Regions from separate parts of the Fusibacter sp. JL298sf-3 genome, predicted to be linked through region 4. Evidence: riboswitches for the same ligand, from Rfam matches in the RefSeq annotation. Region 4 holds a riboswitch; each other region holds the start of a gene.
What was found. A riboswitch is a leader RNA that binds a small molecule or an ion and turns the genes downstream of it on or off. The one in region 4 is predicted to bind cobalamin.
Positions count from the first base shown of each region.

Region 1: it holds a riboswitch for cobalamin, as region 4 does, so the genes downstream of both, sucC (ADP-forming succinate--CoA ligase subunit beta) here and ACR6HW_RS03030 (ABC transporter substrate-binding protein) in region 4, are expected to answer to the same signal.
Region 2: it holds a riboswitch for cobalamin, as region 4 does, so the genes downstream of both, ACR6HW_RS14655 (DUF4430 domain-containing protein) here and ACR6HW_RS03030 (ABC transporter substrate-binding protein) in region 4, are expected to answer to the same signal.
Region 3: it holds a riboswitch for cobalamin, as region 4 does, so the genes downstream of both, ACR6HW_RS16000 (cobyric acid synthase) here and ACR6HW_RS03030 (ABC transporter substrate-binding protein) in region 4, are expected to answer to the same signal.

Region 1 is NZ_CM132608.1:1,513,393-1,521,181, forward strand. Features, by position in the region: gene sucD (succinate--CoA ligase subunit alpha) at 1-585, opposite strand, end outside; gene sucC (ADP-forming succinate--CoA ligase subunit beta) at 566-1,741, opposite strand; cobalamin riboswitch at 2,035-2,211, opposite strand; gene ACR6HW_RS07345 (DegV family protein) at 2,260-3,174, opposite strand; gene ACR6HW_RS07350 (methyl-accepting chemotaxis protein) at 3,362-4,144, shown strand; gene ACR6HW_RS07355 (MFS transporter) at 4,393-5,661, shown strand; gene ACR6HW_RS07360 (ArsR/SmtB family transcription factor) at 5,674-6,723, shown strand; gene ACR6HW_RS07365 (MBOAT family O-acyltransferase) at 6,924-7,789, shown strand, end outside.
Region 2 is NZ_CM132608.1:3,065,472-3,073,260, forward strand. Features, by position in the region: gene ACR6HW_RS14645 (UbiA family prenyltransferase) at 105-1,070, shown strand; gene ACR6HW_RS14650 (methyl-accepting chemotaxis protein) at 1,124-3,121, shown strand; cobalamin riboswitch at 3,157-3,321, shown strand; gene ACR6HW_RS14655 (DUF4430 domain-containing protein) at 3,552-3,953, shown strand; gene ACR6HW_RS14660 (hypothetical protein) at 3,944-4,444, shown strand; gene ACR6HW_RS14665 (class I SAM-dependent methyltransferase) at 4,468-5,070, opposite strand; gene helD (RNA polymerase recycling motor HelD) at 5,242-7,497, shown strand; gene ACR6HW_RS14675 (GNAT family N-acetyltransferase) at 7,513-7,789, shown strand, end outside.
Region 3 is NZ_CM132608.1:3,350,126-3,357,914, reverse strand. Features, by position in the region: gene ACR6HW_RS16020 (cobyrinate a,c-diamide synthase) at 1-305, opposite strand, end outside; gene cobU (bifunctional adenosylcobinamide kinase/adenosylcobinamide-phosphate guanylyltransferase) at 410-967, opposite strand; gene ACR6HW_RS16010 (pyridoxal phosphate-dependent aminotransferase) at 967-2,031, opposite strand; gene cbiB (adenosylcobinamide-phosphate synthase CbiB) at 2,009-2,974, opposite strand; gene ACR6HW_RS16000 (cobyric acid synthase) at 2,971-4,470, opposite strand; cobalamin riboswitch at 4,638-4,815, opposite strand; gene ACR6HW_RS15995 (peroxiredoxin) at 4,873-5,319, opposite strand; gene ACR6HW_RS15990 (phosphotransferase) at 5,334-6,296, opposite strand; tRNA gene ACR6HW_RS15985 (tRNA-Gly) at 6,395-6,469, opposite strand; tRNA gene ACR6HW_RS15980 (tRNA-Leu) at 6,477-6,560, opposite strand; tRNA gene ACR6HW_RS15975 (tRNA-Val) at 6,569-6,644, opposite strand; tRNA gene ACR6HW_RS15970 (tRNA-Arg) at 6,661-6,737, opposite strand; tRNA gene ACR6HW_RS15965 (tRNA-Cys) at 6,744-6,818, opposite strand; tRNA gene ACR6HW_RS15960 (tRNA-Lys) at 6,824-6,899, opposite strand; tRNA gene ACR6HW_RS15955 (tRNA-Gly) at 6,909-6,982, opposite strand; tRNA gene ACR6HW_RS15950 (tRNA-Gly) at 6,987-7,061, opposite strand; tRNA gene ACR6HW_RS15945 (tRNA-Val) at 7,069-7,144, opposite strand; tRNA gene ACR6HW_RS15940 (tRNA-Glu) at 7,173-7,247, opposite strand; tRNA gene ACR6HW_RS15935 (tRNA-Asn) at 7,249-7,323, opposite strand; rRNA gene rrf (5S ribosomal RNA) at 7,329-7,445, opposite strand; rRNA gene ACR6HW_RS15925 (23S ribosomal RNA) at 7,593-7,789, opposite strand, start outside.
Region 4 is NZ_CM132608.1:619,341-627,129, reverse strand. Features, by position in the region: gene ACR6HW_RS03040 (nitrogenase component 1) at 1-570, shown strand, start outside; gene ACR6HW_RS03035 (diguanylate cyclase domain-containing protein) at 810-1,955, shown strand; cobalamin riboswitch at 1,990-2,183, shown strand; gene ACR6HW_RS03030 (ABC transporter substrate-binding protein) at 2,356-3,579, shown strand; gene ACR6HW_RS03025 (FecCD family ABC transporter permease) at 3,664-4,692, shown strand; gene ACR6HW_RS03020 (ABC transporter ATP-binding protein) at 4,693-5,853, shown strand; gene ACR6HW_RS03015 (MATE family efflux transporter) at 5,970-7,364, shown strand; gene ACR6HW_RS03010 (TetR/AcrR family transcriptional regulator) at 7,393-7,789, shown strand, end outside.

The DNA of each region.
Region 1 (7,789 bases), 890 kb from region 4:
AAAGGCCTCTAAAACCTCAACAAAGTCCACCCCTTTAATCGGATCGCCGCCAATGCCCACAACAGTCGACTGCCCAAAGCCATTTTCAGTGAGAACAGCAACCGCTTCATAGGTTAAAGTCCCTGAACGCGAAACGATGCCGATGTTCCCGCGTCTGTGGATCGCACCGGGCATAATGCCTATCAATTGTTCTTCCGGCACAATAATCCCCGGACAGTTGGGGCCGATTAACCGCACGCCTTTGCTGCGCGCGTATTTTTCCGCGACGAGCACATCGTGAACCGGCACGTGCTCTGTAATGCAAACAATTTGGCGAATGCCACCGTCAACAGCTTCTAAAATCGCCTCTTTTACAAAGGCAGGGGGGACAAAGATAATAGACGTATTGGCACCGGTCTTTTTAACCGCTTCTGAAACCAAGTTGAAAACAGGCACACCGTGCACTTCTCGACCGCCTTTTCCAGGGGTCACGCCCCCTGCGATGTTCGTCCCGTAGTCGAGCATGGCCTTTGTGTGCAGCTGTGCCGCGCGTCCGGTAATTCCCTGTACGATAATTTTATCCATCCTATTGACAAATACGCTCATGATGCCCTCCTCGCTTGACCAAGTCCACAATGCAATCGACACCGGCGTCTAGTGTCGCCGCCGGATAAACGGCTTTAGAAGAACGGCTCAGCAGTTCCATCCCCTCAGCCTTGTTGCGCCCTTCCAGTCGAACGACTATGGGAATCCCGATTGCCATTTCTTCCTGCGCTTCAACCAATGCCGATGCAATGGTATCGCACTGCATAATCCCACCAAATATATTGACAAACAAGCCTTCCACAGAAGGGTCTTTGAGGATTAACGCAATTGAAGCCTTGACCATTTCACTGGTGGCGCTGCCGCCGACATCTAAAAAATTGGCCGTGCGACCGCCGGCGAGTTCCAGCGTATCCATCGTCGCCATCGCCAGCCCGGCGCCGTTGACGAGACAGCCGATATTGCCTCCGAGTTTCACATACGATACGCCCAGCGCCTCTGCTTCACGTTCACTGGAATCGTGATGGACGTCTGGAGTGACGTAGGTATTTTGCCTATATCGCGCGTTGTCATCTATAGAAAGTTTTACATCGAGAACGCGTAGGTTACCCTCTTTGGTCAATACCAAAGGATTGATTTCCAGCAGAGTTGCATCGTGGCTTAAAAAGGCATCGAGCAAAGCGGTGAGCAGTTTAGTCACTTTAAATCGATACGCGTCTGACAGCTGAAAGGCGTTGAGCACCGCTTGGACGTGGTAACTCTGAATCCCCAAATGGGTGTCGATTTCACAGCGATGTCGATCGTTTTCAGACACGCTTTCGACTTCTACGCCGCCACGCCCTGAAAAGACCAGAGCGATACTTTTAGAAGCCCTATCCAACATAAAGCTCAAATAAAATTCTCGTTCGATTGTGCAAGCTTTTTCCAAATACAAAGCGCCCACGTACGCGCCGGCATCAGCTGTCTGGTGGGTTGCCAAACGCGTTCCCAAAAGTGCCTTTGCGAACGTTTCGATTTCCAAAGGATCGCGCAGAAGCTTAATGCCTCCTGCTTTTCCTCTACCTCCTGCGCGAATTTGCGCCTTAACAGCAACCAAATCACCGTGAAAATGCTCAAGTGCCCTCGACACCTCTTCCGGTTTTGTGACGACAACCCCTTTTTCAAATTGCAGGCCATAGCCCTTTAACAGTTCTTTTGCTTGGTATTCCAGTAAATCCATAGTGCCCTCCTCGCATAAAAAAAACAAGCTACGCGCTTGTCATCTCTCAGAGAAAGGTGTGAAGTTCAAAAGACGGTTTGCGTTTCGGGCTTTGCCTAAAACGATTTTGGCCGACCCAAACACATCAGCTCAAATTTTGCCATACAACACTACTTTAGGCATCACCCTAAAATCGTTTTCGCAGACCGGCGCCATGCGGCCCAACCCTTGTTGTTATAAAAAACACCCCAAACGGTGTTTGGGGTGTAGGCGTCTTGTGCACACTTCTAACACCACTCATCCTCGTGAGTCCAACAGCGTTTTTTCCATTGGCAGGTCTCCTGACTCGAGCGTCGTCGATGCTTTTCCCTTCCCGCGTACAGCAGTGGTTAACAAAAGCCTCTCTTCTCTTACAGTGGCGGGACCGCGCCGGACTTACACCGGCTTCCCTATTAAGCAATTCGCATTGCACCAACAGTCTATTCAATTTGTTTTAGAACAGATTCAGCATAACACTCTGGCACCTCTTTTGTCAACTGCTAGCTTGTGACGCGATGGGTTAACTTATTGCGCAAAAGACCATCGTGTAAATGCCCTTTCTCCATAAAGTAAAACGACAGGCCACCGAGACCGACGTGTACCCCAACAGAGACGCCCATTTGCATCACCAGAATCTCCCCTTTGTAATCGGTTTCATCTTCTATAAGGTGCACGAGGTTCTCCGCATAGAGTTTGTCCGACGTGTAACCGACGATGACAAAATCGCTTTCGCTCTCGTCAAGTCGCTCTTTAAACGCGTTGATGTAGTGCTGGAGAACGCGCTTTCTGCCGCGCTCCTTGCTGACAATCGCCCCTTCACCTTGTTTCATTGTCATAATGGGCTTTACTTTAATAATCTTGCCAATTAGTGCGCTGCCGTAGCGCAACCGCCCACTTCTCACGAGGTTGTCTAAGTCGTCCACTGATAAAAAGTGCTTGACCTGACGCTTATGTGCTTCGAGGTAGTCGACAACGGCCTCAAAAGTTTCTCCTGCCTCGCGCATGCGACCGCTCTTTAAGACGAGGTAGCCACTGCCGTGGCTCATGCAGGTGCTGTCGAGGACGTGAATTTTGCAGGCGTCACCATACATCTCCTCAAAATACGTCTGTGCAATAGTCGCCGATTGGTACGAACCGCTGGTCTTTCGAGACATACAGATACACAAGATGGCTTTGAAGCCCGCTTTATGTGCTGCTTCAAAGCGTTCTAAAAACTTTGCCGGCGCCGGCATAGCAGTCGTCGGATGCGTCTTGTACTCCGCAATCCTAGAGAAAAAAGTATCGGCGTCTATGTCTACGCGGTCTGCATAGGTGCGCCCTTCAATAATCACCGACAGGGGCACGAGATCCACCTCGTACTTTTTTAAAAACGCATCGGATAAATCACACGTCGAATCTGCTATTAGCTTAAACATTTGTCCTCCCATTTCTTTTTTTTAAGATTCATTCATTTTATCAGAAAACCTATCTTTAGACACCCCCTTTTCAGCAGATTTTTTCAAAGAAATAATAATTTTAAGTTCTCGTATAACGCCGTTATTTACACAACGGTTATGTTATAATAGAGGCGTCAACAAAAGACAGATATAAGGAGATTGGCTTATGAACATTGCAATTGTAGGCGCGGGAACCGGCGGCAAAAAAATTATGGATTTGTTCCATACCGTCGACGGCGTGTCCATTGTCACAGTGGTCGATAAAAATCTACACTCTGAGGGAATTGCTCTAGCGAAGTCATATGGGCTTAATTGCACCGACGACATGACGGGGATTGACAGCAGAGCGGAAGTAATTATCGAGGCGACAGGCATCAAATCTGTATACGACCAACTTACAGCGCTTTATGAAGGCAAAGCGCAAATCGTCGGATCGGATGTTGCAAAACTGATGATGCACATTGTCGACAAACAAACTGCGACAACTGAGCGCCTGAATTATCAAATTGAGGAAATTCACAGAACAAGTGCAGCTTTGCACGAAGAGATGAACGAAATTATTAGAGTCACCGACCGATTGGGGGTCATTAATCAAGCGCTCATTGCGTCCTCTGATGAATCCAAACGCTTTATTGCACAGTCTGATGAAATGATTAAAGCGGTCAACAAGCTTACCCAGCAAATTAAAATTTTAGGGCTCAACGCCAACATTGAAGCCGCACGTGCCGGCGAACACGGTCGCGGGTTTTCAGTCGTCGCCACAGAAGTTCAAAAGATGTCGGACAGCACCAGCCACTTTGCCAATCAAATCGGAGAACTGCTCAGTGCACTTAACTCTGAAAATGAAAAAATATCCGGTGAAGTTACCCGACTTAATGAAATTGCAAACGATCAAGCGGTTATCACCGACCGTACACGAAAAATAGCAAACCAACTCAATGAGCTGTAACAGTTCTTCCGCCTCTTTCGGTAACCACCGAAAGAGGTTTTTTTTTGACAACAAGTGCCGAATCCAAGGGCTTCTTCTGCTGTTCCGTGCGAGAAGTCGTCATCAAATGACGTTAAGCGTCCAGTTGAGATGGATTTATTTGAAATTATCATTTTATTAGATGATTATCTAATGTTTAGATTGACTTTTTGATAAAACCCTTCTAAAATTAAATAACAAACCGTTGTCAAAAAAGAAAGGTGGGTAAAATGAACTGTCTAAAAGATAAAAACATACGCCGCTTAATGTTCGGCAGCGTCACTTCACAATTCGGTAGCAACATGCAGCAGTTTGCATTGTCGCTATACGTTCTGGCCATTACAGGGTCCGCAGGGCTCTTTGCATCGCTTTTGGCCATAGCCATTCTACCGCGTATTTTCTTAGCCCCTATTGCCGGTGTCATCGGCGATTGGATTGATCGAAAAAAAAGCATTGTCCGCCTCGATTTGCTCAATGCCGTTATTATTGCAGTGTACGCCATCTACTTCAGTATAAATGGCAGTCTTTCGCTTAAAAGCATCTACTTGCTTGTTATTTTGCTCGAAATCACGGAAGTGTTCTTCTCCGCATCGATGTCGGCTGTGGTTCCCAGTATGGTGCCTAAAGAAGCGCTCTTCGATATCAATCGAGTGCGCACCGCTATTGCCAGCTTTTCAAACATCGCTGCCCCTTTGCTTGCGGCGACACTCTACGGATTTTTGGGCCTCCGCGTACTTTTAATTGTCAACGCGGTGAGTTTTCTCGTATCGGCAATTTGCGAAATGACCATCGACATCCCCAAAACCAACAGCGCCCCTGAAAAAGTCGACTTTAAAGTGTTCAAACGGGATTTTCTTGAAGGCGCCGCCCTCGTTAAAACACAGCCGATGCTCCGCCGCATCATCGGGCTGGGCATCATCCTCAATTTTTCAATATCAGCTCTGTTCAGTGTCGGCCTCATCTATATCCTCATTGAAGTGCTCGACATTTCAGAAGCGGCATACGGTCTTGTTTCGACGCTCCTCGCCACTTCAATGTTCTTAGGGCCTCTCCTCCTCGGCGGCGTCGCCAAGAAGGTAAAAGTGGGACGCCTGACCATTATGACTTTTGCGGTTCTCGATCTACTGGTGTTCGGTCTCGCTTTTGCCACTTCAAAAGGGTTTCTCACCCAGTTTCAAACCTCGACGGTGCCCCTCGTCATCGTATTTGCCATCGCCTTTATTACAGGTATGCTTTCGTCGGTGAACAACATCGCTCTAAGTACGCTTTTTCAAACGCTGATACCGCTGACGCATATGAGCAGAGCCAGCAGTTTTATGAATCTAGCTCTATTACTTTCAATGCCACTTGGTCAGCTTCTTTTCGGTTTTGCCCTAGACACCTTAGCGCCGAGCACCGTTATTTTAATAACCGCTTTCATCGTTCTGGCAGGTGTGGTATTCTATTATAAACCGTTTGTTCACGACGAACCCGAAAAAATACTGCCGACCTCGGTTTAGAAAGGGTATCTTATGACTTTTACAACATCGCTTATTGAAAGTAAAATCATCGATTTTATAACATTTCCAAACTGTGCGTTTATCACCGAGAGAGAAGCCGAAGAAAACGATCACACGTACGATGCCTTTGTAGAAAAAAGCACCTATGATTTTTTCAAAAGCATTGAGGAAGAGTTGAAGCCTTATAAAAGCCTCATTAAAAAATACTACCTTAAAAACACCAGTTTTTACCGCATTATAAAATTTGCCGTTCCCGCACGCGACTTTGACTGTGTTGACAGCTATCTGGAAACGTTGTCACAGCTTTCTGAAGATGCTGTACGCGACCATTTGGTCGCCTACATGAAGCTTTCAGCTTCTGAAGCGTCTGAATCCTTAGACGAAACGGACGACGTCTTGGGCCTCATTGACAGTCTGACCATTGAAGACGACGAGAAGTGGCTCTTTATGCAATTTATAAGGCAGCCAAAAGCGACTCTGGACGGTTGGCTCGAGCTGCTCAAAACTCTAAAGCCTATTTTTGATAGACGCTACGCCTATTACGAGTCTAAAATCAAGGCGTATAGCACAGCGCTTATGGCGCGTCTCAATGAAACAGACGGCGCTGTTCTAAAAGACATCACCGGCGGGCTTATTACGGTGGATATTATTCCGTGTACACACTTTCTTTTCAGCTTTGTCAACATTCACACCGTTGAGCTCTCAACTAAAACCGGTGCCCCTTACGTCCTCTGGGGCATTGAGACCGAGTCCGTTCTAAAGAGAATAAAAGAGGCTGAAGCCGACGCTTTAATTGAACGCGTCGCCGCTTTTAAAAATCTCGGTGACAAGACCCGATACGAAGTCTTAAGAAGTGTGGCCAATGGGATGCACGCCACAAAAGACATCGCCAAGAAGCTCGGGGTCTCGTCGGCGACCATCTCCTACCACCTCAACTCTCTCGTCACGGCAAAACTCATCAAAATCGAACTCGTCGAAGGGAAATATACGCAGACCGTTAACGCCGAATGGCTGGAGTATATCTTTGAAAATCTAAAAAAGGACTTGAACCTATTGTCCTAACTGTCAAAAAAGCGCCCTACACACTGGGGCACTTTTTTTATGTCTTTCGGTCTTTTGAAAATGTCACCAAATTGTTTTATCACGATATTTCAGCATATGGTATACTGTTAGTGGTTTACAAACACTCTGGGCAATGGCCTAATACAACAAAAGAGGTGGCAAAATTGGTTTTTTCCAGTCTGACATTCTTATATCTTTTTTTGCCAATTACTTTGGCTCTTTACTACTTGGCGCGTTCACTCAGCGTTAAAAATGCGGTGCTCATTGCGGCGTCTTTATTTTTTTACGCTTGGGGCGAACCCCTTTGGATATCGCTCTTGCTCATCAGCAGCATTACCGACTACCTCCACGGCAGGGTCATTGAAGCCCACCGTGGGCAATGGCAAAGTCGATTGGCACTGGTATCCTCACTCGCTATCAATCTTGGCCTACTGGGCACGTTTAAGTACGCCGGTTTTTTTGTGAGCAATCTCAACGCACTCTTAGGCACGGCGTTCACTGAACCGAACTTCGCGCTTCCTATAGGTATTTCTTTTTACACCTTTCAGACGTTGTCGTACACCATAGACGTCTATCGTGGTGAAGTACCGGCTCAAAAATCAGTGGCGAAACTCCTACTCTACGTCTCGATGTTCCCACAACTTGTAGCGGGGCCTATCGTGCGGTACAAAGACATCGCCGAAGAAATCGACCATCGCAACATTCACGTCGCCAACATCAGCTATGGCATCAACCGGTTCTGCATCGGTCTGTTTAAAAAAGTTCTCATTGCCAATACCGCCGGTGAAATTGTCGAAAAATTTTTAGTCAGCGGCTTTTCAAACTTGACGACACTTGGTGCGTGGCTCGGTCTATTGGCCTTTGGTCTCCAAATTTACTTCGATTTTTCAGGGTATTCCGATATGGCCATTGGCATCGGCCGCATGTTAGGCTTTACTTTTAAGGAAAACTTCAACTACCCTTATATTTCAAAATCCATCAGCGATTTTTGGCGACGCTGGCATATTTCTCTGGGGTCCTTTTTTAGAGATTACGTCTACATTCCCCTAGGAGGCAATCGGCGCCA
Region 2 (7,789 bases), 1.4 Mb from region 4:
TATACGTTTCCGAACATAAGGCGTCAATTGATGTTACAAGCTTTTTAATATATGGTATACTGTATAATCGATGTGTCGATAGAATAATAAGAAGGTGAAAAAAGATGATTAAGAAATTTTTAAAATTTGTAGAAATTCAGACAAAAGTCGCAAGTGTCCTGCCGTTTTTGATGGGGACGTTGATGGCGGCTTATTCCGGTGTTGAGCTCGATGCGATTAACGCGCTGTTGATGCTGACGGCCCTGTTGCTCGTGGATATGGGCACCACAGGTCTCAACCACTATATGGACTATCAAAAAGCGGAACTTAAAGAAGGGTATCATTACGAAGTGCACAACCCCATGGGGGCAGGTGAACTGTCGGTCAAAAATGCGCAATTGGTCCTATATGCACTCTTTGGTCTAGCCGTTATAATAGGACTTGTTTTATTTGTTCGAACGGATTATATTGTACTTTTATTAGGTGCGGCTTCCTTTGGCGTCGGGATGCTGTATTCGCTTGGACCGTTGCCCATATCGAGAACCATTTTAGGCGAGGTGTTTAGCGGCAGCTTTATGGGGGGCATCATTCCGTTTTTAGCGTTTTATATCCACAGTTACAGCAAGCAACCTATTCGCGTACACTTGCAAGGCGGCTGGTTGACTGTTGCCTTAGCGCATCAGGTGCTCTTGCCTATCGCGTGGCTTTGCGTGCCGTTTGTTCTGCTGATTGCCAACATCATGTTGGCCAACAACATCTGCGACAGAGAAGAAGACATCGTTAACAAACGCCATACACTACCGGTGGCCATCGGCCGTCAGGCTGCAGTAAAACTTTATATTGGCAATGTCATAGCGGCTTACGCCGTGGTTTTAATCGGAGTATTGTGTGGGGTTCTTCCGACGGTACTGCTCGGCGTTTTTGTTTTGACGCCGATTGTCTACAGGCAGACCGAGCGCTTTGTAAAAGCACCTGTAAAGGGAAAAACCTTTGTTTTGGCGGTTAAAAATTTCGTTATGACAGCAACAGTTGTAAATATACTACTTTTTGTAGGGGTACTGGTGAATGAATGGATCGAACTCGGGGTATAAAAGCGAATATTACGATTTTTTAATGAGGCGCTTTTATAGCGAGGAGGGTTTGTATGAATGAGATTAAAGTTAAGAGAAGTATTAGAAAACTGGTCATTTCAATTTTTGTAGCAGTTATTCTAATCGTACAAATTTTAGTGGGGGGGCTCACTTATTGGCGGGTATCCGGTATTATTAAGAGCGACCAATTAAAAGCCACACAGGATGTGGGCGATCAGATAGCCATGTCTATGGAAAGCTATTTGTCGGGCTATCAGGGCATTGTCGAAGCGCTTTCTAAACAGGCGTTGCTGGCGGATCCGGCGATAAACGAACGCGCTATTTTAGAAGTCCTCGACAGTTATGCGTCGAGCAACGACGGCATTTTCTCCATCTATATGGGAACGACAGCCGGCAAGATGTTGGTGAAACCGGACGACGACCTCGGAAGCGACTACGATCCGCGGACGCGCGACTGGTACACACTGGCCAAAGACAGCGGTAAATTTGTCTGGACAGACGCTTATTTCGACGACACGGTAAACGCCATGATGATTACAGCGTGTGCACCGGTGTACAACGCACAGGGAAAATTCGCAGGCGTTATCGCCGCTGATTTATTGCTCGACACTCTAAACGATCAGACCAAAGATTTGAGAATCGGCGAAAAAGGTTATCCGATTACCGTGGATGCCAACAACATTATTATGACCCATGTAAACCCGTCAAAAATCGGCGAAGAGATGGATTCTGAAGTCATTAAAGCCGCTTTGGTTGAAGGCCGCATGGAGACCTTAGACTACACCAATACAGAAGATGGTGAAAAGCACAAAAAACTGGCTTCGTTCTCACCGATTGAAAGCGTGGGCTGGACTGTTGTTTCAAGCTTCTATTACGACGAAATTCAAGCGGATTTAAACACCATTATTACAAACATCGCCTTGGCGTCATTGCTCGGCTTTGTCATTGCCGTGATACTGGTCTTCTTGTTTACAAAGAGCTTTAACGATAACATCAAGCGACTTGTCGAAGCGATGAAAACCGCTCGTACCGGAGACCTCAGTGTTCATTCGGATATTCAATCCAAAGACGAGATCGGCGTGTTGAGCAAGTTCTTTGATGAAACCATCTCAGACCTTGGGAAGTTGGTAAACAATGTTCAGCAAGTGTCCGGACAATTGACGACGTCGTCGCAAAGCCTTGCAGCTACAAGTGAAGAAGTAAGTGCTTCTGCAGACGAAGTGGCGAAGACTGTTGAAGACATCGCCAAAGGGGCACAAGATCAAGCACAAGATGCCGAGCAGAGTACTTTGGTGGCGCGTGCACTCTCAGAGAAGTTCGTCAGACTCAACGAGTTCACAGACGAGATGCTGCTTTCTGCTAAGAGCACAACAGAGGCGTATGAAGGCGGTCTTAAATCCGTCGGCGACCTCAGCGATAAGAACAGAGAATCGATGGACGCCAACAAGGCCATTGAAACTGTTATTTTACAACTTAACGATCGCACACAGGAAATCGGCGGTATTTTGGATTCCATTTCGGCGATTTCAGTTCAAACCAACCTCTTGGCACTTAACGCCTCTATTGAAGCGGCGCGCGCCGGAGAGCACGGCAGAGGCTTTGCAGTTGTCGCTGAGGAAATCAGAAAGCTGGCTGAAGAGTCTGCCAATGCAGCAGAGCAGGTTAAAGAAATCGTCCTCAACATCCAACAAGACGGTGCTGAGTCGGTGAGCAGTATGACGACGCTCAAGACGATCTCAGAAAATCAAAACAGCGCGGTGAACGACGTTATCGGCGCCTTTGAAACCATTAAGTCGGCGTTCCAAAAAATCACGCGCAACATCGATGAAATCGGTCAGTCTGTATCGGAAGTTAACGAAGACAAGGAGCGCATCGTCAGCAGTATTGAGAACATCTCAGCTGTTTCAGAAGAAACGGCTGCCGCTTCAGAAGAGGTAACCGCTTCTATGGATCAGCAGACCTTTGCCGTGGAGGAAGTGGCGAAGTCCGCACAAGACCTCAACCAAATTTCTGTCCACCTCAATGAAGAAATCAGCAAGTTCAAAATCTAGTTGCAATTGGCTTTTAAATTCATTATAATGAGTAAGAACAACAGAACGTCAACAGGTGTCGCAAGACTTAATAGGGAATCGCTTAGCGAGCTGTCCCAGCAACCGTATGGCCGACGAACGCCACATACCACTGCGCAAGCGGGAAGGGTGGTCAGAGGATGAAGCCTAGCCGGTAGACCTGCCGTTGATGAACGATAGAAGTCTCCTGGGAAGTGGGATGGAAATGAAGCTGATACAGCCCGTTTTCCCTTTGGAGAACGGGCTTTTTACGCGTGAGAAGGCGCTCTTGAGACAAAGCGATTTTTAGAAAGGTTGCCGAGTAAAGCTCGGTGGTGAGAATCGACTTAAAACCTCGAGACGACGTCGGATGTTGTTGAAAAAAAAACAGACGTTCTCAGTGCGAGAGCGGATAATTACTAAGGAGGCTATAATGAAAAACAAACTGGTCATTGCACTGGTTGTGGTATTGGTTGCAGTAGGCGCACTTTTTGCCTACAATCAATTCTTCGGTGCAGAAACACAAGAGGGCTCAAAAGCCGTTACAGTTGAAGTGGTTATCCCGTCGGAAAACATCGATGAAAAAATGACACTTCACACCGATGCAGAATACTTATACGATTTGCTCGAAGAGAAGAAAGAAACACTCGGGACTGTATTTGACGAACAAGATTTTGGACCGATGCTCATCGGTATGAAAGGGTATGTGGCAACGCAAGAAAAGAAAGAGTTTTACCACATTTCCATCAATGGAGAACCCGCTATGGTCGGCGTAAAAGACATTCCGGTACTCGACGGCGACGTCTATCGGTTTGAGATTCAAAATTGGGAATAAAAACGAGAGATTTAACCCTCATAGCCATTTTATCCGCGGCGCTAACCGCGGGTAAGATGGCCTTATTTAGCATTCCAAACGTGGAAATTGTCACGTTTTTGCTCATTGTGTACACCGTTGTTTTTGGCAAGACGCGGACACTGCTTGCAGCGTTTGTGTTTGTAACCACCGAGGTGTTGTTGTGGGGGTTTGGGACTTGGATAATCGGCTATTACTTTATATGGCCGTTGCTGATTGTGATGGCGAGTTTGTTGTCGAGGGTTACGCGAAATGAATACGCCTATGCAGGGCTCTCGGCAGTATTTGGTTTCACATTTGGCTTGATGTTTGCTATCTTTGAGTCGTTTTTTTACGGCGCCGCCTACGGCTTTACGTATTGGATCAGCGGCTTGCCGTTTGATATCGTACACGGCGTGTCAAATTTTCTCATTGCGCTGTTTTTATTTAAACCCGTTGTGAGAACTGTTGAAAAAGTAAAACCGCATATGTAAAGAAAAACTCTAAACGCGTTGGTTTAGAGTTTTTTGCATTCTGCGAGCATTAAAAAATACCGTTTTTCAGGTAAAGGCTGTTCAATGGTGTCGCCAACTTGATGGTACATAGTCACCTGGTCGAAAATTTCGAGGCGCTCTAAAAATTCGGCCTCAGTGTATTGGTGAACGTGGTAGGGACAAGTGCACGGCTGGCCGACGCCTCTGCCAAATGGCGTCGAAATAAACAGCGTACCGCCGGGAACCAAGAGGTCGTAGAGCGTCTGAAGAAACTGCCTGTCGCCGTGAAAGTGCTCGATGGTTTCAAAGCTGATGATGACGTCAAAAGTGCCGAGCTTTGACGGCAGTGTTTTGTCCAGTGCGTCCCCTACGAGAAATTGGCGGTTTTCTCCCCCGTAGTGTTCAGTTGCGTAAGCGACAGTTGCCGCGTCGATGTCGACGCCGACGTAGCCGGTTACTTGGAGGTTGTGGATGTGGTCTGCGCCGTAGCCTGAGCCGCAGGCGATGTCTAAGACACGGCCCTTACAGTGAGACTTGACGAAGTCGTAGCGCGCTTGATGCTCAATGAGCATGCCGTTGGTCGGGCGCATATTTTTAGGGTACACCCGTTCCTCAAAACGTTTCATAATAGGTCCTTTCGTTACATAGTGATTAAGATTATATCAAAAAAGGCGCTTTCTTTAAATGCCCAATTGAAACCAAGGCGTTAAATGTGGTAAAATAATTTTCCACGAATTTCACCAGTGTCGACTTAAACGCGCGGAAATCCAAGCGATTTCCCTATGAGAAAAGAGGCAATGATGACTGAACGAAAACACCCAGAATTCGAGTCAGAGGAAGCGCGGCTCTCCTTTACAAGAGACTATATGCGCATGACCATTCACGCCACTGAGCAGTACAAAGCGCTCTACGGGCGGAACGTCAAAGAGGCCATGGCCGATCTCGATGTCCTGGACGGTTCGCAAAGCTACATCAGCATTATGTTAAACACGCGTTATATGGAGATGGCGGAAAAAAACTATTTGAGTTTGACGCGTTCCTATGACAAACCTTATTTTGCACGGATTGATTTTAGGGCAGACGGCAGTGACAAAATCGAACAAATGTACATCGGCAAGACGTCGTTGATGAAAGAAGACGACGATTTGCCGATTATTGTCGATTGGCGCGCGCCGATTGCCAGTGTTTATTACGAGGGTCGACTCGGTGAAACCACTTACGATTCGCAAGGGGAAACGTATGGCGGCGAACTCCTGCTCAAGCGCCAATACGAGATTGAAAAAGGCGTGCTCAAGCGGTATATGGACATCGACATCGCCACCAACGACGCTTTGCTGCAGGCATCACTGAATGCAGGTGCCGACAACCGGTTAAAAGATATTGCCACGACGATACAGGCGGAGCAGAACCGAGTGATACGGGCAGATATGCGCAAGCCCCTGATTGTACAAGGCGTCGCCGGCAGCGGCAAGACCACTATAGCCCTTCATAGAATCGCTTACTTTATCTACACGTATCAGGACATTATACGGCCTGAAGCGTTCATGATTATGGCACCCAATCACCTGTTCCTCAACTACATTTCCCAAGTGTTGCCGGAGCTCGGTGTGGAGAAAGTCGTCCAGACGACTTTTGAAGCTTTTTTTAGAGGGTGCACGGGCCTTCGAATGAAAATCGAGCCGCCGATGAAAAAACTGACGACTTACTTTGAGCGCGGATACGATACGGCGCTGTCGGTTTCAAAGTACAAGGGGAAATTGGCGTACAAAGTCCATGTGGAAGCGTACTTCAAAGCTTGCGAAGCGGCGTTTTTACCGACGGTGCCCTTTGTCTACGAGGGGCATGTGCTCATGTCTGCCGGAGAAATGAGAAAGCTCTTACGTGAGGATTTGGGACACCTGCCGCTATACAGGCGATTGAAGACACTGGAAAAAACATTGAAAATAAGAACGCAACAACAGTTTGAACGGCTGAGAAAACGCGCCGTAACACACTATGACGGCACCATTGAACACCTGCTCAGAACACTGCCACCTGACGAACAGCGACGGGAAAAAGTTGTGGCGTTAATGGACGAAAAGGCATCGCGGCTCCAAAAGTTGGACGCCGATGTAAAAACGCTGGTCAAAGTGTATATGCAGGCCTTTGAAAAAATCAAGTTGTTCGACCACTACAGGGCATTTGCCACTTTTCTTCAATCGACGCCCTCGGCGCCGGAAGCCGTGGGGGCACATCTTGAAGCACAGCTGAAAGCACGTCAACTGGAAAAAGAAGATATGGCGGCACTGATACTGCTCAAAGCCCTATTTTTCGGCGTAGACGGCGCCAGTGACATCAAGACGATTGTCATCGACGAAGCACAGGATTTCAGCCCCTTTGAAGTGGCCGTTATCCAAAACGTCTGTAAGACAGAGATGCTGACACTGCTCGGCGATGTGTCACAGGGGATTCACGCTTATAGAAGTATGGACAGTTGGGGAGAGCTCATCGGCGAAGTATTCCGTGAAGACCACGTGACGTATTTGACACTTGAACAAAGCTACAGAACGACTGTGGAAATCATGGCAGTTGCCAACCACATCATCGGCAAATGGGAAAACGCTGAAAAAGTTTTGGCAAAACCCGTTATTCGCCACGGAGAAAAGCCTGTAATTGAGTCACATGCGTCGGAACAAGCTTTGTATGACGCGTTGGAGAACGGACTAGCGGAATGTGTCGACGCAGGTTATCAGTCGATAGCGCTTATTTTAAAGACGGAAAACGAATGTAAAAAAGTATTGCAGGCGCTGAAAAAGCGCAAGCAATATGCACCTAAAATGCTAAAGGGTGACGAATCGGAATACGAAGCGGGAATGGTTATTTTACCGGCTTATATTGCCAAAGGGCTGGAATTTGACGCCGTGTTTATCGTATCGCTTGAAGAAGCGTATACACTGGATGCACTCGACGTCAAGATGCTCTATGTGGCGTCGACGCGCGCGATGCACCATATGGCCGTACACGCCCTGTCAAGCGTATTTCCCGAGCCTTTAAAAACGTATAGAACCACATGACAACAGGGGGAGAATGTGACTGGAAGAGACGCAATAGAAGACGTGGGGGCACTGCCTTTCGCGTCGCGGACTGAAATGGATTTTGGAACGCTCTATCACAGTGCAGAGGATAGAACGTGCAACATCGCTGTGGTGAGAAAGGCGCAGGTGCGCAATTTAGAAGGGACGTTGCGTTTTATCAAGCGCTTTTATCAGTTAAAAGGGGTGGTGCCGACAATTGTGCAAAGTGCTGAGGACAGCGGGTACTTTGAGGCCAACGAGGCCCTTTTTAACGCCAACGACTTTCAGGTCA
Region 3 (7,789 bases), 1.1 Mb from region 4:
CCTTCTATACTCTCTGTTCCCCTGCCGTCAAAGTACCCCATAACCCCCTCGACGATATTCACGCCAGAAGGGTTCGCACGCTTGTGAAACAGGTATCGAAGTGCATCGCCATCGACCATCCACGCCGGCAAGTTGTAGGCGCCCTCAGCTGTAATACGCTTGTGAAACATCGGATCGATGTAATCGGGGCCCACTTTGAAGGACCTCAAGGCAATGCCCTTATTTTTTAACAGCTTGAGCAGACCCATTGTAAAAGTCGTTTTTCCGGCATCGCTAGACATGCCCGTTATCATAATCGTCTTCATCACCACTGTCCTTTCAAAAAAAGGACTTCAAGGGCCTAGCTGCAGACGGCCTCTATTGTCTAAAAGGCGACCGCCGTCCACAGGTTTTCGGCCATTTAAAGTCCTTACTTAATCTTCATTGGAATGCCGGATACGACAAAATAGACGTTATCGGCGTGTTTTGCAATTTTCTGATTTACCCTGCCGGCAATGTCCCTAAAAACACTCCCCATTTTATAAGGGGGGACCAAACCAAGGCCGACCTCGTTTGAGACAAAGACAAAGGTCTTGTCGTCTTCTGTCAACGCCAACAGCGCATCGACCTCTCTCTGAATCGATGCTTCTACAGCATCAATTGCCTTCTCTGACAGCTGATCGAAGTCCACGCCATCGGCCAACATGAGGTTTGTAACCATCACCGTAATGCAGTCCAGTATGACCACATCGGCTTCGCGATACACCTCTTGACCTTTAATCTGTTGAAAATCTCGGTGGCGTTCAATGGTCGCCCAAGTAGCAGGCCTTTGCTCGCGGTGTTTTTGTATCCGCGCCTTCATGCCCGCGTCAAAAGGCACCGCTGTAGCAATGTATGCCACGGTTCCCCCCTGCTGTTTACAGAGGTCTTCCGCATAAGTGCTCTTACCGCTACGGGCACCACCTAAAACAAAATGTACTGTCCCCATTACCTCAACCTTTCTAGCGTCTTCGCCATTGCCGAGAGCAGTTTCACGTTGTCCTCTCGCAGCCTGACTGCAATTCTAAAATACCCGCGCCCCAAGCCCTGGAAGTCAAAGCACGTTCTAACGTGGACGCCTGCCTTGTGAAGGCCTTCGTAAAAACCCTCTGCATCACCTGCGTAGTGGATGAGTACGAAATTGGCCGCCCCTTCGTATACCTTAATCTCAGGTAGCGCCAAGAGCCCTGCCGTTAAAAAGGCTTTTTCTGACTCAAGCCACATGGCAACCCGTTTGAGGTGTGTGGCGTCTTCTAAAAAATACGTAAGACTCTTTAAAGCAAATGTGTTGATGCTCCACGGCTCCTTATAGCGGTTCAACTTTTCCACAAGTGCAGCATTCCCTACGCCGTAGGCAATACGCAACCCCGGAACACTGTACGTTTTGGTCAACGACCTCAACGAGAACACATTGTGCGCTTCAGCAAGTTTCAAGAGTGCGCTTTGATACCGTGTGGCCTTCTCCAAGGTAACGAAGTCCAAAAAACTTTCGTCGACAACCCAAATCAATTCGGGGTTGTCCACACGCTGTAAAATGCCTTCAAATCTCTCGGCGTCAGTAAAAATCCCCGTCGGATTATTGGGGTTGCACAGCACCACCAGATCTATTTGAAATCGATTGATTGCGTCGACAAGTGCCTCATCGTCGATTTCAAACCCATCTGACACGTGGGTTTCAAAACGGACAATTTCAGTTTGAAACGGCTCAAAAGCCCGTCGGTATTCTGTAAATGTCGGCTCGACAATTAAGACTCTTTTATCTGAAAAGGTTCTGCCCAACAAATAAATCAACTCCGTTGCACCGTTGCCGATAATGTAGTGTTCAGGCGTCAGTCCCATAACCTCTGCAAGTTTTTGTTTGGCGCGTCCTCCGTCGATATCCGGATAGAGATGAAGCGTCTGTACACAGCCCATCAACATCTCTTCATAGCTTTTGGGCAATTGAAGAGGCGGAATGTTGACACTAAAGTCCACCAGTCCGTCTCGTGTCTCAATACCACCGTGAAAATTCATAGAAGCCTCCTAACCCCATTGCCACCAGCAAGCCTGCCGCAATAACCCATTGACTGATTCTAAGCACGCGAACAGCTCGTGTAATATCCATTGGTTCAATAGGCCTGTTGTCGTCGCCTAAAGTCGGCTTGACGAGAACCTGCCCAAAATACGTGTGTGTCCCCCCGAGCCTTATGTTTAAAAGTCCGGCAATTGCCGCCTCGGGATACCCGCAATTAGGACTCTTGTGATTGCGCCTGTCTCTCACGAGTACCTTTAAGCCATTTCTAAAGTCAAGGCCACATAGGGCACCTGAAAAGAGCATCAAAACAGCCCCCAGCCGCGCCGGCACATAGTTGAGCAGGTCGTCCATCTTTGCGGAGCAGTACCCAATTTCTTTATAAGGTGGTTGAATATACCCCACCATAGAATCTAACGTATTGGTTGCTTTGTAGAGGATGAGCGGGAGTATCGGGTCCCCGAAAACGGCCCCAACCACCATATAAAAAAGCGGCGCCAATGTGCCGTCAATTGTATTTTCCGCTACCGTTTCAACAGCACCTGCAGTGACTTCACTTTCTGTCAGCGATGTGGTATCCCGCCCTACAAGCCATGAAAGGGCTTTTCTAGAAGCAGCCAAATCACCTGATTGTAACACGCGTTGCACTTTCATGCCTTCGTCTGCTAAACACTTGGTTGCCAGCAGACTGTATGCCAAATACAGCTGTACGATAAAATAAAAAAAGGGAGGGGCTATAGCTTTTAGTGCGACAAGGGGCGCAAGTGTCACGCCCCACGTCAGCACCAAAAGGAAAAAACCGCCCACGTAAAGATTTTTAAAACCTCTGCGGACAACTTTTTCAAGTTGCTTTATAGCCCAACCGATAAACCTAACTGGATGCGGCCAATTAGGAGGATCACCTATTAATGAATCCAAACCGATGCCAAACAAAATTTGTATCATGGCGTCTGTCTCGATTCGTTCAGAATGCTATCCAGCTTCTGCATATCTAAATGAGGTTGTACAATCTCGACGAGTCTGTCATAAGCTTGAACTTTCATTTCTTCAAAGCTCAGTGACTCGTCGGCTGCACCGCTGCCTCGTAATTTCTTAATTAAAGCGTTCCTAAAGGCATCGTTGTCAAAGATACCGTGGAGATAAGTGCCCACAACCATGCCTTCTGCATCGACATGCCCATCGACTTCGCCTTCTGCATTTAAAAGAAACGGAACCGCTTCTTCAGAGAGCGCCTTTGTTTTGCCCATATGAATTTCATAGCCCTTCACAGAGGCCTCTACAAGCCCCATCCCGAGGAAATCATTAGTGAGTGTTGTCGTAGACTGTACCGTTCTCTTCTCCTCGTACATCGTCGTCTCGACATCGAGCAAACCAAGGCCGTTAATCGTCTTTAAGCCAGATTCCACAGCAAAGGGGTCGTGTAGCTTTTTCCCAAGTATTTGATAGCCACCACAAATGCCGATAATCGGTATCTTCTTGCGATGCGCTCTGTAAATGGCCTGCGCCATACCGGAGTCAACCAAATGCTTCATATCCACAAGTGTGTTCTTGCTCCCGGGAATAACGAGTAAATCGTAGTCGAGCAAATCGTCTGTTGCCGTCACGTAGTTTAGCGATACGTCTTGGTGGAAATCGAAACAGTTAAAATCCGAAAAGTTAGACATGTAAGGCAATCTGACGACGCCGATTTTAACCCCTTCGTACTGTCTATCGGTGAGTCTCGACGCGACGCTGTCTTCATCGTCGATGTTGATATTTTGTATATAGGGAATGACCCCTAGACACGGGATGCCGATTTTCTCTTCAAGCATTTCAACCCCCGGCATAAGCAGAGAGACATCGCCTCTGAACTTGTTGATAACAAAGCCCTTAACACGTTTTTGCTCAGAGTCACTTAGCAAGGCATACGTCCCGTAAAGGGCGGCGAACACGCCCCCTCTATCGACGTCGCCGACGAGGATGACATCGGTGTCTACCATTTCGGCAAGTCCCATATTGACAATGTCTCTCGAGCGGAGATTAATTTCCGCAGGCGAGCCGGCACCTTCAATAACAATGGTTTCATACGATTCTTCCAAAGACTTAAACGCCTTGACAACTTCAGGCGCCAACTCATTTTTTATAGAAAAATAAGCACTTGCACGCATATTGTCCTTCACTCTACCGTGTAAAATAACTTGGCTGCCCACATCGCTAGTGGGCTTTAACAAAATTGGGTTCATTCGGACATCGGGTTCAATGCGGGCGGCTTCCGCTTGGACGACTTGAGCGCGTCCCATTTCGAGCCCCTCTTTTGTCACAAAAGAGTTAAGCGCCATATTTTGAGATTTAAACGGTGCAACCTTCTGTCCTCGATTGTTTAGTATTCTGCAAACGGCTGTCACTAAGATGCTCTTACCGACAGATGACCCCGTACCTTGAAACATAATTTTTTTAGACATATTTCCCCTATACCACTCTTTCTCTCACCACGCAACTCACTTGAGCCTTTTGAGCAGCATCACCGCTCTATGACTTCCTAATAAAGTGAACTAAAAAAGCACATGCCAAAAGACATGTGCCTGAATATGATTGCTCATAAGCATGTTCACAAGACTTCCCACCGAAGTTGCTGATTTCAATTAAGGCAGGTTTCCTGGCTCATAGCTCATCTTACTCTTCACCCTTCCCAAGCTTGCGCTCAGTGGTTCTAGAATTTCATCACTATTTACAGTAGCGGGGGCTGCATAGGACTTTAACCTATTTCCCTCTTAGCTTTGCTAAGCACCTTAATCGTATTCAATTCTTTTTTATTATAGACATTTCACACGCTCTTGTCAATAGGTCTAAAAGAGGGCGACACACTACCCCAAATTTTGAACAAAAGCCAGCACTTCGGGAACATGTGTCTTGGGGTCCACTTCTCTAAAGGCTTTTACGAGTTCGAGGCCCTCGTGAAACACAAATGTAGAGCGTTGAGTCCCTTTCACCGGTTTACCATACATTTTCTTTTCGACTACCAAGTCAAAGTGCGCTAAGAGCTCGCGTTCCACATCGCTGATTAAAGAAAATGGGAGATTGTGCTTTTTAATAAAATTCTTATGGGTGCCTAAAGTATCTTTGCTGACACCGATGACTTCATAACCCAACGCCTTAAAAGCATCATAGTGCTCTGCAAATGCCAACGCTTCAAACGTACACCCCGACGTGTTGTCCTTTGGATACGCGTAAAGAATAAATTTCTGATTTCTCAATGCCTCAAACGAATCAACCGCATCGTTTGTACACTTTAGCGCGCCTTCATACATCATGGCAATAACCCTCCTTAATAGATTTCATCTAACTCACCGTATACGCTGCCTGTTCGATCTTTTTCAAGCAACTTCTTAAGAAAATCAAGGCCTTCATGGTAATAGCTTTTCGAGTACGAATACGTCCAGCTGCAAATGTGCAAGCCATTTTTGTAAAGCAAAAACCGAAAGGACTTATAAAAATCTGATGTTAACATACCGGTCTCTTTATACCCATTAAAAAAAGGTTTTAACAAATAAGGATAATCTAAAAAATATTTTCTAAAAAGACCTATAACATCATTATAACAATTATCGACGACACATTTTTCAAAATCTAAAAATGTTTTAAAAACATATACACCATTTCTTTGGTCAATTAATATGTTCCGCCCGTCCAAATCACGATGACACAAACGGCCATGGCCAATAGGCTCTATATGCTTCATTTCCGATTTTAAGACGCGTATACTGTCTCTCAGTATCTCGATTCCAGGTAATGTCTGCGCATTTATATTGGTAACGATGCGTTCAACCTCCATTTTCATAAAGGGAACATACGCTTTAATCGGACTTTTCTTGGCCGAGTCCCAATCTCCGAAGTAATCGAACGCGTGCGCTTGATGCAGGCGTCCCATCTCATAGCCAATCCCATTAAAAATACACTTCATCTCGTCGTCCTTCAGCTGTTTAAGCTTTCGGTCGAGGAGTTCCCCTTCTATATGGTTGTATATAATCCATTCGGTATGATCGGCTGTCACGCCATTGGCCAAAATACTTAACTCCGGAGGCTGATAGTATGAAAGTGCATTGAGTTCTCGCATACACTTGCCTGGCTTATAGAAAAACTTAATCACATACTGACCGCCTGACGTATGTACCTTATAGACCATGTTCCGCTTTAAATCGTGATTGCCACATGGCAATATTGCCTTTACAGAACCAAAATTGCGCTTGGTGAAGATGTCGTCAATTACAAATGCAAAATCGTAATTCATGATGTCCTCCTTCCCCACCGTTTTCTTCATTATAGCTTATCTCTTTAAAGGGCGTCTAGGTGTAAATAAAAAAAACACACATTTTCATGTGTGTTTACTGGAGCGGAAGACGAGATTCGAACTCGCGACCCTCGCCTTGGCAAGGCGATGCTCTACCACTGAGCCACTTCCGCGTAATTTTGGTGCGGGTAGAGGGACTTGAACCCCCACGAACCAGTCACTAGATCCTAAGTCTAGCGCGTCTGCCAATTCCGCCATACCCGCTATTTTGTTGGTGGGAGTAATAGGGATCGAACCTATGACCTCCTGCTTGTAAGGCAGATGCTCTCCCAGCTGAGCTATACTCCCGCTGAAAAATAAAAAATGGTGCACCCTAAGGGAGTCGAACCCCTAACCTTCTGATTCGTAGTCAGACACTCTATCCGATTGAGCTAAGGGTGCACGTATTGGAGGCGGCGACCAGATTCGAACTGGTGAATAGAGGTTTTGCAGACCTGTGCCTTACCACTTGGCCACGCCGCCGTGCTTGGTGATCCATCCGCGACTCGAACGCGGGACACCCTGATTAAAAGTCAGGTGCTCTACCGACTGAGCTAATGGACCATTGTGCGCTGGAGCGGGTGAAGAGAATCGAACTCTCATGGCCGGCTTGGAAGGCCGGAGCTCTACCATTGAGCTACACCCGCGCATTGGAGCGGAAGACGAGATTCGAACTCGCGACCCTCGCCTTGGCAAGGCGATGCTCTACCACTGAGCCACTTCCGCATAATTTTGGTGGGAGTAATAGGGATCGAACCTATGACCTCCTGCTTGTAAGGCAGATGCTCTCCCAGCTGAGCTATACTCCCGGATGTGAGCTGATGCTCACAAAATAATTGGTGACCCCTAGGGGAATCGAACCCCTGTTACCGCCGTGAAAGGGCGGTGTCTTAACCGCTTGACCAAGGGGCCATGGCTCCAAGGGTGGGATTCGAACCCACAGCCTATCGGTTAACAGCCGAGTGCTCCACCGTTGAGCTACCTTGGAATACAAATCAGCAACGTTCTACTCTCCCAGGCAGCTGCCCGCCAAGTACCATCGACGCTGGAGGACTTTACTTCTGTGTTCGGTATGGGAACAGGTGTTGCCCCTCCGCCTTCGTCACCGAATTGTTGTGCTCGTGTTTCTCTCACCAGCGAATTATATTATATCATAATCACTTTAGTGCTGTCAACACTTTTTTGTTGCTTTTTTTAGGGTTAGTACCCTGAAAACTGTATATATAAGAACCGATAAATCCTCTTTAACTCTAAAGCGTGGTCAAGTCCTCGACCTATTAGTACCTGTCAGCTGAATGCATTGCTGCACTTACACCTCAGGCCTATTACCATATTATCTTCATGGGGTCTTACTCTATTAAAAGATGGGAAATCTCATCTTGAGGGGGGCTTCGCGCTTAGATGCCTTCAGCGCTTATCCCTTCCAAACTTAGCTACTCAGCAGTGCTCTTGGC
Region 4 (7,789 bases):
AGCGTGACTTGTCGCTGTGTGATGACATCTGAAATGCACCTTTGTGATTTAAAGCGCGCCGGTGATGTCGCAGTGAATTTGGTCATTCGAGAAGAGGGGCTGAAAGCGGCGAAATGGCTGGAGTCCAAGTGGGGCACCCCATATGTTTACGGCAGACCGTACGGGATACAAGGCACTTTTCAGTGGCTCAAATGCGTTGGCGAGGCCATGGGCGTCTCTGTCAATACGGCATTTATCGACAGGGAAAAGCGGGCATCTGACCATCTCTATAAGCGGTTGTCTTATTTCGACGCATCCCAGTTGAAGGTGGGTATTTCCGGTGAAGCGAGTTTTGTCGAACCGTTACGCGCATTTGTCGAAGGCGAAGTCGGCGGTGTCGTTGCGGCAGTTGAACGGGGTGAGACTTACGATATGGCGTTGTGTGAGAACACCTTTAGGGGGCGTATAACCGCTAAGACTTTTTTGCCCCTGACTCGGGATACGCACTCTGAAACCATCAACCGCTACACCCCGCCCTATGTAGGCATACGCGGTGCACATTTTTTAATAGACCAATTGGTGGGGGCGTAGCCCTCAGATTGAAAGAGAACCCTCGCGACGAATAGGCCCGCCGCGGGGGTTTTGCACGTTAAAAGATTCTAGGTGTCAGATTGCCGATTTCCGTTTGAGAGTGTTTCAAGGAAAAGCGCGCTTATAACGAAGTCGCGTCATTCTTTGTCCTAATTTGAGAGACGCTATTGACGAATGCCGCTCTGTCGTTTTTAATAAAGAGGTGGGATAATGACATTGAATTCAAAAAAGGTGGTCGGATGGTAAAACTGGATTATTTAACTTTAGGTGTGGTGATTTCTTTAGTGGGGACAATTGCCGCTGTTGTCATGTTGATTACATGGCGCATCAATAGGGAACAAAGCGGCCTGGGCATGTGGGCACTGGGAGCTATTGTCGGGGCCATTGGCTTTTTTATACTGTACTTCAAGCCCGTACTGGGAAGTTACGCGGTGTTTTTGAACAATGTGGCATCGCTGCTATCGCCTCTGCTGATTTTGGAAGGCGTTTTGCAGTACAAAGACGTGGGCAACAGGCGCAGGCGGCGTTGGTTTTTTGCCGTTGTCACCGTTGTAATTGTCTGTATCGCCTATTTTAATCGCGACAACGCAACGCGACGATTCTTAATGCACGATGCCCTTGCCATCGGTATATTTACAACGTCTATTGTGGCTTTGCTGTTCAAGACGGGCCGCGAACACCTCAAAGTCTACGCGCTCTCAATTGTTTCTTTTGCGTTTATAACGGCGGGGTTTGTCATTCGATGGGTGCTGGCTTTCAGAGGGGTATTCGAGAGGCGTGAGGGGCATCCCTACATGGGTATCGTATTTATGATGATTATCTTTTGGATTGTCGGATGGACCTATGGCCTGATTGTAGTCGTGAATTACGACGCCAAAAGGCGAATTGAAAAAATGGCGACGACAGATGCGTTAACGGGTTTAATGAATAGGACGCGGCTGTATGAACAAATTGGCGATAAGCTGTCTGAAGCAGATGCGAGGGGCGCGCAGTTAGGGGTGTTTTTGCTGGATATCAATGGCTTTAAGCAGCTGAACGATACTTTTGGACACGCCTTTGGCGACGCCGTTTTGGTTCGGATTGCCGAGGTGTTAAAGGCTTTTGTAAACGAAAGCGAGTTGGCCATACGTTTGGGAGGCGATGAGTTTTTGCTCTTTGTCGATTTGACGAAGAGGGCGACTGGTGCAGAGGCGATGGCACAAGCTGTTCGAAAGGCGGCCGAAACGCCTTATGAGCTCCAAGCGAGATGCGTACAGTTGCGCGTCAGCATCGGATCGGCGGTTTATAACGGAGGCGCTGTCGACGTCGACAAGCTCATCGCCGCGGCAGATCAATCGATGTATGTGCTTAAGACGCCAGAACGCCTTTTGTCAGAAGTGATTTAATAAAAATAATTGGGGAACGGTTGACAAAAGATAAACAAAAGCGTACAATCAGCATGAACTGAATCGTCAGTCGAAATATTGGAATCATGTGAAATCCATGAGCGGTACGGCCACTGTAAAGCAGAGTCTTTCTTCGCGCATAAATAGGCGTTCACCACTGGGAAACTGGGAAGGGGAAGATAGATGATGAAGCTGAGTCAGGATACTTATTTCGACGGTGTCGTCTCCGTGTAAGACAAATTGGCTTTGTTGATAACCGTCAATGCTTTTTTGGCATTGGCGGTTTTTGTGTGTTTACAATCGGTAGTTGTCATACCTCGCCCCTTTTGCGGAACGACCTTTTTAATGGGACTATAGAGCCAAACGCTTTATATAGATTATTTTAAAGGAGAAGATTAAGATGAAGAAACAATGGCTATTGACAGGTGTTACAGTTCTTTGCCTATTGGGCATAACGGGCTGTAGCACAGAAGTTGCAGAGAATGAAGAACTCAGTGGGCCGGTGGTAGAAAAAGACATACCGGAAGACGAGGCGGTGGAGCTGTCAGCAGGAGAAGTGATTCTGGAAGCGCCGCCGACGGTTGACGGGCTCGAATATGAAAAAAGTTTGGATCTCGAGTACGCTCAGTCGTTTACACTGGATTATTTTAAAGGGGGGTACGGCCTCGCCACTATAGGGGGGAGAGATCGATACTTGCTGGTTCCCGAAGGGCAGACGGCACCGGCGGGGCTCGATGCCGACATAGCGGTTATTCAAAAACCGCTCAAGGGCTTTTATATTGCAACAACGCCGGCGATGTCGCTCGTAAATGCTTTGGGACGCCTTGACGCAGTTTCATTTTGCGGGACAGAGGCGGACAAATGGTCCATAAAGGCCATTCGTGAAGCCGTGGCGGCTGGTTCCATACAGTACGCCGGCAAATACAAAGAGCCGGACTACGAGATGCTCGTAGCAGCGGGAACCAACCTCGCCATTCAGTCGGCAATGATTGAGAGTGTGCCGGAGGTCGTCAACAAGTTCGATGAGCTCGGGATACCGGTGCTTATTGACAGGGGCAGTGAAGAATCGCATCCACTTGGAAAAGTCGAATGGGTTAAGTTTTATGCGGCGTTGACTGATACCGACATGTCTGTGGCAAACGCACTGTTCGATGCTCAAAAAGAGGTTGTAGAGACCCTTTCTGCAGGTGAAAAAATCGATAAGTCCGTCGCCATCTTCTTTATCACTTCTAAGGGGAAACTCTATGTGCGAAACGACGACGATTATGTAACAAAGATGGTAGAACTCGCAGGGGGCACGTACATTTTTGACGCACTGGAAAACTCGGGAACCAACTCGACAACTATGGAAATGGAAGCGTTTTATGCAGCTGCAAAAGACGCCGATTACATTTTGTATATGTACAGCACAGGGGGCAAGCCGGAAATGCTTGCAGACCTCGTTGAAAAAAATGCGCTCATTGAAGATTTTGCCGCTGTAAAAAGTGGTAACGTGTGGGCGACATGTCCGGAATTCTTCCAAATCAACGACAGATTGGGCAACATGATTGGCGATTTGCATACGATGCTGACTTCTGATGAATCGACCCCGGACCGACTGGACTACGTGTTTAAGCTCAAGTAAGGTGAAAAAGTGCGGTGTTCCACCGCACTTTAACTTTTTGTACAGCAAGTGTTGATAACAGCGACGTAGAGTTAGGGGGATCGTATGAAAACAGGCACTTATACGCGGTATGCAGTGGTTGTCGGCGGTATTATGCTGTTGCTGCTGTTGGCTGTGGTTGCCAATATCAATTGGGGAAGCGTCGATTTATCCCCAGTTGAAATTCTGAGAACATTGACGATGCAACGGTCGATGATGGACGATGTGTCGTATAACATCGTGTGGAAGATTCGTCTGCCACGGGTTCTGATGGCGGCGGTTTTAGGCGGCGCCCTGTCGCTGTCGGGTTTTTTACTGCAAACTTTTTTCAGAAACCCTATTGCAGGGCCATTTGTGCTCGGCATCTCTTCCGGTGCGAAGATGATGGTGGCACTGATGATGATTGTCTGGATTCGATATTTCGGCTCAGTAGGTCTTTTTCTAATGGTGGCTGCAGCGTTTGCAGGCGCTTTGCTCGCCACGGCCTTTGTCCTTTTAATGTCGAAGAAGATTAAGCAAATTGCCATGTTGTTGGTGGCGGGGATAATGGTGGGCTATATCTGTTCTGCGGTGACGAACTTTGTGGTGGCCTTTGCAAACGAGTATCAGATTACCAATTTGTACACATGGTCTATGGGGAGTTTTTCAGGGGCTTCATGGCCTGAGCTCAAATTGGCGTCACTCATTGTGTTTGCCGTTTTCGCCGTGGTTTTCCTACTGTCGAAACCCATCGGCGCCTATCAATTGGGCGAGGCGTATGCATTGAGTATGGGGGTGGACATCAAGCGGTTTAGGGTGGTACTAGTGGTGCTGTCGAGTCTATTGTCTGCAACGGTGACGGCCTTTGCCGGGCCTATTTCTTTTGTGGGCATTGCCGTGCCCCATATGGTGAAAATGCTTCTGAAAACGACGAAGCCCCTCGTGGTAATCCCCGTGTGTTTTTTAGGTGGGGCGACGTTTACGATGATTTGCGATCTCATTGCTAGGACGGCGTTTTCGCCGACAGAGCTGAGTATCAGTACAGTTACGGCGATTTTTGGGGCACCGGTGGTAATTTCACTGATGTTAAAACGGCAACAGAGGGGAGGCGTTTAGATGTTTTACGAAGTAGCGGGATTAGCCGTCGGCTACGATGGCGAGGCGTTAATTGAAGACATTGCTTTCGATTTAAAACGCGGCGAGATTTTGACGCTTATCGGGCCTAATGGCGCGGGAAAATCGACGATTCTCAAGAGTTTGACCAAACATTTGTCACCGATAAAAGGCACTGTAACCATTGAGGGGTGTGGCGTGGAATCTCTTTCCTTAAAAGAACTTTCAAAGCGACAAGCGGTGGTGCTGACAGAAAAGCTCAAACTGGAGATGATGACTTGTTGGGAACTCGTGTCTACAGGGCGCTACCCGTATACGGGACAGCTTGGGTTTTTAAAGGCCGAAGATGTGGCGCAAGTCGAGACCGCGCTTTTAAAGGTCGATGCATTGGCTTTGGCGCATAGGGACTTCAATACGTTGAGCGATGGTCAAAAACAGCGTATTTTACTGGCACGTGCTATTTGTCAGGCACCTGAGGTAATCGTTTTAGACGAGCCGACGTCCTTTTTAGATGTGAAACACAAGCTGGAGTTGCTTAAGATTCTAAAGGATATGGCACATAAAGAAGGCATCACAGTGTTGATGTCCCTACACGAAATCGATTTGGCTCAAAAAATTGCAGACAAAGTGCTCTGTGTTAAAGGGACGCGGATTTACAGATACGGAACGCCGGAGACTGTGTTTCAAGAGGCTATTATCCAAGAGCTCTACGAGATGGCGCAAGGCAGTTACAATGTCTGTTTCGGCAGTTTAGAACTCGCGCCGCCAAACGGAACGCCTGAAGTCTTTGTGATTTCCGGAAACGGAACGGGTATTCCGTGTTTTCGCGCTTTGCAAAAACAGGGCATTCCTTTTTACGCAGGGGTGTTACATGAAAACGATGTGGACTGTCAGGTGGCAGTACGGCTCGCGCGTCAGACTTTTGTGGAGAAGGCTTTTGAAAAGATTTCGACAACGTCTTTTGAAGCGGCTAAAAAACATTTGGCGAACTGTCGCTACGTCGTGGACACCGGTGCTCCTATTGGCGAAATGAACAGCAAAAATCGCGAGTTAGTCGAGTGGGCGTCTTCAAATGGCAAAGTGGTGCTCACGGGACTCGATGCCGTTCAAGCCTACAAAGACCACTGGGTGCTATCGTGTCGTGAAGGTGCGCATCAATTTTAAAGAAACAGTTGCCAACGCTTTTGATTTTCGTTATAATTATGACAAATGGGATTGATAATCAATCTCGTTAATTTCGACATGATACCGACGATAACGTCGGTAAGGAGGAGGTCACAGTGGAACAAGCGAAACATCAAAGTGAAAGACAGTTTATTTTAAAGGATAATTTATGGCGCGTTATGTTCAGGCTCTCGTGGCCTGCTGTTGTGGCCATGGTGCTCTACGGTCTCAATACAGTTTTCGACGCTATTTTTGTAGGCTCTTTTGTCGGCAAGAATGCTTTGGCAGGGGTGTCGCTGGTCTATCCGTTGACACAGGTGACGCTGGGTATCGGGTCGCTTATTGGGGTCGGCGCGGGGTCTGCATTGAGTATTGCCATAGGGAAAAAAGACGGTGAGACGCAAAGACAGTTGCTCGGCAGTGTAAACGCACTGTGTTTGCTGTTTACGGTTGTCTTTATGGTATTGGGCTTGGTGCTTACAGAACCTTTGGTGAAAATGATGGGTGGCAAGGGCGAGATTCTCGATATTGGCGCCTCTTATTTTAGAGTGACGGTTATCGGTGCCTTTTTCTGGATTTATGGGCTCGCCACCAATATGATTGTCAGAGCTGAAGGACGTATGAAAACAGCTGCAGTTATGATGGGCAGCGGTCTTTTGGTGAACATCGCGGCAAACTATTTGCTGATTGTGGTAATGGACTTTGGCGTAAAAGGGGCCGCTTGGGGGACGAACATCGGCATGCTGGTATACGGCATTTGCAGTCTCGCATACTTTACAGCAGGACGCGCTTCTTTTGAGGCAAAGCCTTGGCATTTTAATTGGAACGGGGCTCTGGTTAAGACGATTACAGGGCTGGGGATGTCATCTTTTATTATGACGGTGATGACGTTGATTCAGGGCATTGTGGTGCTCAATGCGGTATCGCGCTATGGTACGACGCTGGATCTCGCTTTCTACGGGGCGTTGTTTAGACTCTTTACGTTCTTGTTAACGCCGATTTTCGGACTGATGCGGGCACTGCAACCAGTGGTGGGTATCAACTACGGTGCAGGGGACTACGAGCGCGTTATCAAGTCTTTTAAAGTCTTTGCAGGTGCGAGTACTTTGCTGACTTTACCGTTCTGGTCTGTGATGATGTTGAGACCTGATTGGGCATTGGCGACAATGTTTGATACGGCGTTGTTGACGCCTGCACTTCTGACGAACGCGCGCATATTTATGTGCTTGTTGCCGATTCTACCGGTGATTTTTATGGCCATGACATTTTTCCCCGCTATTGGCGACGGCAAACCTGCGGCGCTTCTCGGCATTGGCAGACAATTTTTCTTCTATATCCCCGTAATGCTTCTATTGCCTAGGCTTTTTGGCGTGGAATGGGTGTACATCGGCTCGACGCTCATCGATATCGTCGTCAGCCTGTGGTGTTTTATTATGGTTGGCGGCGCGTTTAAAAAGATGCGTGCACAGGCGCCGACGCTTGCGTTAGACCCTGAGGTGGACTATAATTAAAGTCACTGAAATTAAGCAGGGGGTCACTTTGAGAAAGACGAGAGAAGAACGGCTGGAGGAGATTCACCGCTGTGCGGCGGCGGTTTTTTTGGAAAAGGGCTACGCCCATACGACGATGGAGGACATTATTGAGCGCACCACGTTATCAAAAGGCGGCTTCTATCATTATTACAGCGATAAGCTGACCGTACTCATGGAGATTATGAGACGGGGCAATTTTAATTTTATCGACGCGCACATGACGTTTGATCCGTCTGGGACGCGAGAGGACTATTGTCACTGGTTGACGGAAGCGGCGCTTAAAAAAGTCTTAGACGATCGCCCGCATAAAAAGCTCTTTTTGATGTTTTTGCTCGAAGGGTTGTACAATCCGGAGCTGGAGACGCTTTATCTGGAGCTCGAGCAAGAGGCGATACGATGTATTT